2 regions of the Streptomyces sp. NPDC018833 genome follow, and region 2 is predicted to be linked to the other one. Evidence: riboswitches for the same ligand, from Rfam matches in the RefSeq annotation. Region 2 holds a riboswitch; the other holds the start of a gene.
What was found. A riboswitch is a leader RNA that binds a small molecule or an ion and turns the genes downstream of it on or off. The one in region 2 is predicted to bind cyclic di-AMP.

Region 1: it holds a riboswitch for cyclic di-AMP, as region 2 does, so the genes downstream of both, ACH5AF_RS09505 (transglycosylase family protein) here and ACH5AF_RS02865 (hypothetical protein) in region 2, are expected to answer to the same signal.

The regions. Positions count from the first base shown of each region.
Region 1 covers NZ_JBIRZM010000003.1:507,279-511,771, reverse strand. The annotation lists gene ACH5AF_RS09515 (septum formation initiator family protein) at 1-136, opposite strand, end outside; gene eno (phosphopyruvate hydratase) at 228-1,514, opposite strand; gene ACH5AF_RS09505 (transglycosylase family protein) at 1,816-2,481, opposite strand; cyclic di-AMP (ydaO/yuaA leader) riboswitch at 2,485-2,692, opposite strand; gene ACH5AF_RS09500 (transglycosylase family protein) at 2,963-3,934, opposite strand; gene ACH5AF_RS09495 (cytochrome P450) at 4,076-4,493, opposite strand, start outside.
Region 2 covers NZ_JBIRZM010000001.1:618,688-623,180, forward strand. The annotation lists gene ACH5AF_RS02850 (hypothetical protein) at 1-440, opposite strand, end outside; gene ACH5AF_RS02855 (hypothetical protein) at 501-908, opposite strand; gene ACH5AF_RS02860 (hypothetical protein) at 910-1,155, opposite strand; cyclic di-AMP (ydaO/yuaA leader) riboswitch at 1,359-1,516, shown strand; gene ACH5AF_RS02865 (hypothetical protein) at 1,520-1,927, shown strand; gene ACH5AF_RS02870 (M23 family metallopeptidase) at 1,989-2,294, shown strand; gene tgmA (putative ATP-grasp-modified RiPP) at 2,632-2,823, shown strand; gene tgmB (ATP-grasp ribosomal peptide maturase) at 2,831-3,763, shown strand.

The DNA of each region.
Region 1 (4,493 bases), on a different contig from region 2:
CGGCGCGGCCGGTGAGCCGGGAGCGGCGGGCCTGGCGGCGGCTCTGCGAGCGGTAGACGCGGGCGGCGGTCTGCTCGCCGAGCAGTCGCAGCCTGGTCGCGGTGGAGAACCGGTCCGGCTCCGTCCTGCGGGCCATCTCTCTCGCCTCCCCTTCACACGCGTACGTCCCCGGACACGGTACGGGACCGTGGCCGGGGACGTACGGACGACAGGGCGTCGGCCGGTGATCAGCCCTTGAAGCGGGGGAACGCCGAGCGGCCCGCGTACACCGCGGCGTCGTCGAGGATCTCCTCGATGCGCAGCAGCTGGTTGTACTTGGCGACGCGCTCGGAGCGGGCGGGGGCGCCGGTCTTGATCTGGCCGCAGTTGGTGGCGACGGCCAGGTCGGCGATGGTGACGTCCTCGGTCTCGCCGGAGCGGTGGGACATCATGCACTTGAAGCCGTTGCGCTGGGCGAGCTCGACGGCGTCCAGGGTCTCAGTCAGCGAACCGATCTGGTTGACCTTGACGAGCAGGGCGTTGGCGGTGCCCTCCTCGATGCCGCGGGCCAGGCGCTCCGGGTTGGTGACGAACAGGTCGTCGCCGACGAGCTGCACCTTGGCGCCGAGCTTGTCGGTGATGACCTTCCAGCCGGCCCAGTCGTCCTCGAACAGCGGGTCCTCGATGGAGACGAGCGGGTAGGCGGCGACGAGCTCCGCGTAGTACTCGGTCATCTCGGCGGCGGAGCGGGCCTTGCCCTCGAACTCGTACGCGCCGTCCTTGTAGAACTCGGACGCGGCGACGTCGAGCGCGAGCGCGATGTCCTTGCCCGGGGTGTAGCCGGCCTCCTTGATGGCCTCGAGGATGAGGTCGAGGGCGGCGCGGTTGGAGTCGAGGTTCGGCGCGAAGCCGCCCTCGTCGCCGAGACCGGTGGACAGGCCCTTGGTCTTCAGCACCTTCTTGAGGGTGTGGTAGACCTCGGTGCCCCAGCGCAGGGCCTCGGAGAAGGACTCCGCACCGATCGGAGCGATCATGAACTCCTGGATGTCCACGTTGGAGTCGGCGTGCGAGCCGCCGTTCAGGATGTTCATCATCGGAACGGGCAGCAGGTGCGCGTTCGGGCCGCCGAGGTAGCGGAAGAGCGGCAGGTCGGACGCCTCGGAGGCGGCGTGTGCGACGGCGAGGGAGACGCCGAGGATGGCGTTCGCGCCGAGCGAGGCCTTGTTGTCGGTGGCGTCCAGGTCGAACATCGCCTGGTCGATCAGGCGCTGCTCGGTGGCGTCGTAGCCGACGAGCTCCGGGCCGATCTGCTCGATGACGGCGAGGACGGCCTTCTCGACACCCTTGCCCTGGTAGCGGTTCTGGTCACCGTCGCGGAGCTCAATGGCCTCGAACGCACCGGTGGAGGCGCCGGACGGAACAGCAGCACGACCCGTGCTGCCGTCGTCGAGGCCAACCTCGACCTCGACCGTGGGGTTGCCTCGGGAGTCCAGGATTTCCCGGGCTACGACGACGTCGATGGACGGCACGAGCATCTCCTTCTGGGATGTGACGCGAGAAATATGCAGAGGTCTGCTTGGCCTTGCGGCAAGAGCCTAACCGGCGCGGGGGCAAAGCCCGGCCGATGCCCGCCCCGTGGGACGAAAAAGGGCATGAACGCTGGGCGTGCCGGACAAAACACCCGCAAGCTACTCGTAAGTAAGCCCTCATGGCCGAACCCCGGCCCGGCGCAACGGGGGAAGGTGCGCCAGGCCGGGGTGCTGGGGAGTGTCCGCGCGCGGGCGCGGACAGCGGGCGCGCGGCGGCTCGCATGGAGCCGCCGGCCCGGTCGGCGGGTCAGCTCAGGTGGAGCTGCTGACCCGGGTAGATGACATCGGCGTCGTCGATGATGTCCTTGTTGAGGTCGAACAGCTTCTTCCAGCCGCCCTTGACCTTCTCGGCCTCGGCGATCTTGCCCAGGGTGTCCCCGGCCTTGACCTTGTACTCGCCGTCGCCCTTCTTGACGGGCTTGGCGGCGGCCTTCTTCGGGGCGGGGGCCTCGGCGCGCTCGGAGCGGGTGGTCGGGGCCTCGGCGCGCTCGGCCGGCTGGGCGGCGGGCTGCGCAGGCTCGGCGGAGCCGCCGTTGTAGGGGGCGCTGGAGAGGTTGACGCCGCAGCTCGGCCAGGCGCCCTTGCCCTGGCCGGCGAGGACCTTCTCGGCTATCGCGATCTGCTGCGACTTGGAGGCCTGGTCGGCGCTGGCGGCGTAGGCGGTGCCGCCGTAGGCGGCCCAGGTGGAGGCGGAGAACTGCAGGCCGCCGTAGTAGCCGTTGCCGGTGTTGATGGACCAGTTACCGCCGGACTCGCACTGGGCGACGGCGTCCCACTCGGAGGCGGTGGCGGCGGATGCCGAGGTGGCACCAAGCAGCGGGGCGGCGATGGCGGCACCGGCGACGCCGGCGAGTGTGGCGATACGGGCGACCTTCGACGGACGGCGGTGCGCGGCCTTGCTGGAACGCAGCATGGAGCTTCTCCTCACCGACGCCTGCGAGGTGAGCTGTCGGGTTCGGGCCGGTGGGTGTCCCCGGGTCCGTCAGGACCTGTGGACGAGCTGCCCGGCCGCGCGATCGTGCATCGCGCGGCTTCACCCCAAGCCGTTCACGGCCGTCGTGATCGACGACCGGGACCGGCACTTACCTTGGGTCCCCCGCTCCTGCCTTCGGCGCACTGAGCGACGACTGTTCCCCCCGACCGACGGCAGGATTCGGCGTGACGGTCGACGGTGCCCGCGATGGCGAGCGGTTCAGACCGTAAACACACCACTCCCCGATGTTCAAAGTCGAACATCGGGGAGAAATCGCCCGAACCACCCTCCAATAAGAAGGTGTTTGCGCAGGTCGGGCACGGCTTGGGCGAATTTGCTGGGCCAGATCCGGCAGTTGCAGCAAAGAGACCCTTGTCTCACTTGCACAGATCGGACATATACCGGCGAATCGACGCCCGAACTACGGTCGGTTCAGGCCGACATCGAGGCTCTGACCGGGCCGGATGAGGTCGGGGTCGGCACCGACGGTCGCCTCGTTCGCCTCGTAGAGGGCGCTCCAGCCGCCGGGCACCTCCCGCTCCTCGGCGATGGCCCACAGGGTGTCGCCCTCCCGGACGGTGTAGGCGCCGTCGGACGCGCCACCCGTTGCCCCGTCACGCGCCGATCCGTCACCCCGTGAAGCATGACGCCCGCTATCGCGCTCATTGCCCTCGATGCCCGTTTCGGCATCGTCCGGCGCGGGCGTGCCACGGTGCTTGCCCGTCGCCCCGTCGGACGCCTCGCCGCTGCCTGGAGCACCCGGCTCATACACGCCGGACGAGTCGGCCGGATCGGACGAGGGGGGCCTCGAGGCGTCGCCGTCCTTGGGTGCGGGGGTCGTCGACGCGTCCGGCGCGGCGGCCCGCCCCGAGCCCTGCGCATGGCCGGTGGACGGGTCGGCGGAATCGGCCGACGCGCTTGCGTCGGGACCGGCTTCGGGATTCGTTTCGGCGTCGGGCTCCGAGTTCGCGTCCGGCAGCGGCAGGGTGTCTCCGGGGTCGACGCCGGTCGCGGCGCCGTCGTCCGTCAGGCCGGCGATCGAGGCGCAGACGGGCCAGGCCTCGGGGCCTTTGGCTTCCAGCACCCTCTCCGCGACGGCGATCTGCTGCGAACGGCTCGCCAGGTCGGCGCTCGACGCGTACACCGTGCCGCCGAAGTCCTCCCACGTCTGCTGCGAGAACTGAAGCCCGCCGTAGAAGCCGTTGCCGAGGTCGGCGCTCCACATGCCGCCGCTCTCGCACTCGGCGACGCGGTCCCAGGCGTTGGCGTCGGCGGCGGAGGCGGAGCCCGCGCCGAGCAGCGGGAGCGCGATGGCCGAGCCGGTCACCCCTGCCGCAACGACGATGGCCGGAGCCTGACGGGGTCGACGGTGACGTCCGTTCCCGGAGCGCATGCGGTTGCCTTTCGCGTGACTACTGGGGACTGAGCGGCCTGCTGATGCCTGCCGAGTCGACGGTGAACGTAGCCGCACTCGAACGTAAGTCACAAGTCGATGCAGCGCAGATCACGTGAAAGTCACAGTTTTGACGGCCCGTCAGCTAGTTTCGCGGGTGAACTCAACGGGCAGAGTGCGCAATCCGCGCATGATGAGTCCGCCACGCCACCGCAAATCGGCCGGATCGCCCGCAAGTCGCAAGTCCGGCATTCTCTTGAGCAGGGTCGCGATCGCCGTCTGCCCTTCGAGCCGCGCGAGCGGGGCGCCCAGGCAGTAGTGGATGCCGTGCCCGTATCCCAGGTGCTGGTTGTCGCGCCGGGAGAGGTCGAGCGCGTCGGGCTCCGTGAAGCGCTCGGGGTCGCGGTCGGCGGCCGCGAGTACGACGAGTACGGGGTCGCCTGCCGCGATCCGCTGTCCGCCGACGGTCAGTGGCTCGGTGGCGAACCGCCAGGTGGCGAGCTCCACGGGCCCGTCGTAGCGCAGCAGTTCCTCGACACCGGTCGCCAGCAGTCCGCTC
Region 2 (4,493 bases):
CACATCTCGCCGCGGCGCGGGCCACGGAAGATGAAGGCGTGCCACATGGCGCAGAGCCGGTTGTCGTGGACGAAGTCGAGGAACTGGCCGGTCTGCTCCGGCGTCCAGACCATGACCGGACTTGGCTTCTGGTCCGTGCGCTTCCACTCTTCGACCCGCTCTGCTGTCCAGACCAGCGCCTTGGGCCGCTTGACCGCCGGCAGCTCGACCATCGCAGCCCAGTTGGTCGAGTACTCACCCCGCTTGATGCCGCTGCCCAGGAACGAGCTGAGGGTGGCGTTGATGCGGTGCATCGTCGCGGCGCTGGTGATCTTCCGCTTGCCCTTGCGGCCCTCGCGCAACGCAGCGTTCGCGTCCAGGTAGGCCCGACGCGTGATCCGGCGATCCTCCAGGTCATGATCGGTCAGCAGCGGCCACACCCGCTCCGGTGAGGGTGGCAACGATCCGGGAAGCTTCCACCACCTCCACGTCGCCCAGCGGGTCGTCGCGGCTCACCGCTACTAGCCGGCGATCTGCGCGGCCACCAGGGCCGCGACAGCGGCGGCTACCACCGTGGCCGCGACCGCCCCCGGCCATGGCAGCGGATGCCACACCATCAGCACCGTGCTGCCTGAGACCCAGGCGATGTCCGAGGCCACGATCAGGGCGGCCCACCGCACCAACGGCCCGGTGGGCTGAACCGCCACCCACGCCACCAGTGCCCCGAACCCGGCTACCCCAGCACCCACCGCGGGCGGCACGCCGACCGGCCCGAGGCCCCACGGCTCGGCCACGCGCCAGCCGGCGGCCAGCAGCACCGTGCCGCACACCAGCGAGAACACGGCGTTGGCGCGCAGCGCCGCGCGCAGGCGTCGCGTGCTCGGCCATACCCCGGTTGGGACAAGGGGATCCGCGACTACGGCTGTCATGTCATCGCCTCGCCCAGGATGAGCCCGGCCGTGTCGCGGCCCGGTCGTGCCGCCGCTGTTTGGCCGCGGATGGAGTGCCGTGCTCCTCGCGCAGCGCGTTGTCATCGGCATTGGTGTTGCCGAGCAGCAGGTTGTCGCGCAGCGTGCCCGAAAGAACCGGGGCGTCGTGCTCGACGCAGCCGATGGCGGCCCGCCGAACGCGATGTCGGCGCGGGTCGACAAGGGCATAGCAGACTGGATGGCTCACACGCAAACGTGTGCACGCATCCCCCCTTACCGGGGGTACCGGGCCTACGTATCACGAACTCTCTTGTAAGAAAAGACAGTTGATGCGAGTCCGCTTATGGAGACCTTGTGCTCGAACACGAGGTCCCCCTAACGTGCTCGGTGTTCGGATCAGTCGAACACCGCGTGGTCGGTCCGCCGAATCCTGCCCCCGGCGCGCGGCAGCACATCACCACACCGCAGGCAGGAGCGGGGGACCCATCTGCGCCGTACGGGACAACGCGTACCCGGCCGGCTTGGGGTGAAGCCGTGAGAACCACGGCCGGGCGTTTCTCCAGCCCGAACCCGACAGCTCACCTCGCAGGCGTTCGGAGTACGGAGCAACCTTGATATCTGCAGTCGGACGACACCGCGCCCCACGCCCCCAGACCACCACCCGGCAGCTCGTCAGCCGTGCCTCTGCGGTCGCGGCGGCCGTCGGGCCGCCGGTCATCGGAGCCGGCACCGCCAATGCTCTGGACGGTGACGGCGACACCTGTACCGTCGCCTCCGGCGACTCTCTGTCCGCCATCGCGGAGGAACAGGGGGCCGAGGGCGGCTGGCAACAGCTCTATGCGGACAACAAGTCCGTCATAGGCGACGACCCGGACCTGCTGTCGATCGCACTGAAGCTGACGATGGACCGCCCCACCGACACCGATACCGGCACCACGACGGCGATCGGGGCATCGTACGGCTCGAACACGGAGGAGACGGCCCCGACCGCCGTACCCCGGTCGACGGGGGCACCCTGACCGCCGGCTTCGCAGACAGTGGCGACCTCCGGTCCAGCGGCACACCGGCCGGGACTTCGCCGTGCTGGTCGGCGCCACCGCAAGGGCAGCCACCGGCGGCACCGTGGCCTCGACGGGCTGGGACGACGGGTTCTGCTACGAGGTCGTCGTCAAGCACGACGACGGCGAGTACACGCAGTACGCGCACCTGTCCCGTATCGATGGGTCATCGGGCGCCACCGTGGAGAAGGGGCGTGCGCGTCGCACTCTCCGGTGCCACCGGCACTGTCAGTGGGCCCCACCTGCACGTCGAGAGGCCCACCACCCCGTAATACGGTCCGCCGTCGACCCGCTGGACTGGCTGCGGGACCACGGCGTGGAGACCTGACACGTCACCCTGGTCGACGGTTCGCCGCAGGGTCAGTGCGGTGCGACCTCAGCCGTAGACCCCACAGCAGCCGGTGGCCTGCAGTACCTCCCCCGGCGGCGTGCTTGGCGAAGACGTACTCGCTGCCCACTCGGCGAACCCGGATACCAGCGGCTGTCGTCGGTCGGATGGACGCTATGGGCGGCTGCCCGCCGCCACACCCGATCGTTGTCGATGATCCGACCGCCGTCTCCCGACCGGGACGACGCATGACCGCATGCCACAACCTATTCAACGACCCTGCCCGATGAGCACGTTCGGAGCCTGCCGCCCCACCCGGCACGCAAGAGGAGACATGATGAGACCGTTCGCCTTGAACTACGCCCGTCCCGCCGTGCGCCCGCCGGCCGTGGTCCCTTACGCCTATGACCCCACACGTCAATTGAACGTCCTGCCCGATGGGCGCCCGGCCATCAGCGACCGCGACCTGCTGCTGGCGTGCGGCACCACCACGTCCACCGCCGGTTCCCAAACGCACTTCGATGACTGACGGCCCCATGACCGTGCTCGTACTGACCTGCGCCGAGGACGTGACCGCGGACATGGTGGTGTCCGCCCTGGATAATGTGGGAGTCCCGGTCGTACGCCTGGACCCTGCCGACCTCCCGGGCCAGGCTGCCCTGTCGGCCGAATACGTGCGGGGCGACTTCGACGGACACCTGTCGGCCGGTGGTCGTGTGGTGAGCATGAGCGGACTGCGTTCGATATGGGTACGCAGGCCCGGCCGTCCGGCAGCGCATGCCGCCCATCAGTCCGCATGGCTCACAGCCGAGGCCGAACAGGCCCTGTACGGAACGCTGAACTGCGCTGGCGTGCGCTGGATGAACCACCCGGTCGCCGCCGCGCAAGCCCGCTGGAAACCATGGCAGCTACGCGTCGCCCACCGCAGCGGCTTCGCGGTACCCCCCACGCTGATCACCAGCTTTCCGCAGATTGCACGCGAGTTCGCCGCCCAGTACCCGGACCTCGTCGTGAAGCCGGTTTCGGGAGCGCATCCCAGCGACCCGCCGCTGGCACTACCCACCACCCCCGTCGAGCCGGACGCCGACTTCGACGGAGTGACCGCCGGCCCCACGCTCCTGCAGCAGCGCGTGCCCAAGTGTGCGGACATCCGGCTGACCTGTGTGGGGGACGAGCTGTTCGCTGCGCGGAGGGCGTCCGACCCCGACCAGGTGGACTGGCGTTTCACCGACAACGGCGGTGCCTGGGCTCCGGTCAAGGTACCCACCCGCATCGCGCAGGCGGTCCGCGCCTACATGTCCCTCGCCCAGCTCGCCTACGGCGCCTTCGACTTCGCTGAGGACGGTGACGGCACTTGGTGGTTCCTGGAGTGCAATCAGGGCGGGCAGTTCGGCTTCGTCCAACTGGAGACCGGCCAGCCCATCGCCGAAGCCGTCGCAGCCTGGCTGGCTTTGAGTACTGCGGTGTGAGCTGGTCCTCGAGCAGGTCCTCCAGCGTACGCAGGTGTATCCCGGACCGGTCGAGGACGACGAAGCCGCAAGTGTTCAGCAACGGGCGGACCTCGCGGATCGCGCCGGAGACGGTGGAGCGGTCCACTGCGTACAACTCCGCCAGTGCGGCGTGCGGCAGCCCCAGCGCAGCACCGCGTCCCCGTCCATCCAGTTGTGTTCGGGTCGCGTTCGGGACGCAAGGACAGGAACAGACGAGCAAGGGTCGAGAAGCACCAACCTGACTCACCCAGTCTGACCCGCTAAGACGTCATGGATGAGCGCGGATCGGCAAGGGCCGTCAAGATCCTTAAAGGACTCATGATCCGTCGGCCGTGGGTTCGAGTCCCACCCGCCCCACTGCTCAGGCCTGTGACCTGTGGATACGTCTCATCAGAGGCGCGGATTCAGGACTTTGGGCCAACGGACTGAATCCGCTGCTCGTGAGTTCAACGGCGATGCGCTGATCCGCACTTGGTTACTTCGTTGACCTGCGGTTATTCATCGTTCGGTTGCTCTCGCGGGCTGGAGCGGACGAGCTGATCGGCGGGCCAGGGCGGTAGTCGGGACGCTGATGGGACGCAGGGAATCGGAAGTGGCTGACTCGGGCCCATCCTGTCGACGCTGGCCAGTGGGGGACAGCGGAAGGCGTCGGTGGCGGCAGACCGCGGTGCTCCGGCCGCCCCTGCCGATCAGACCAGTCAGCCGTGAT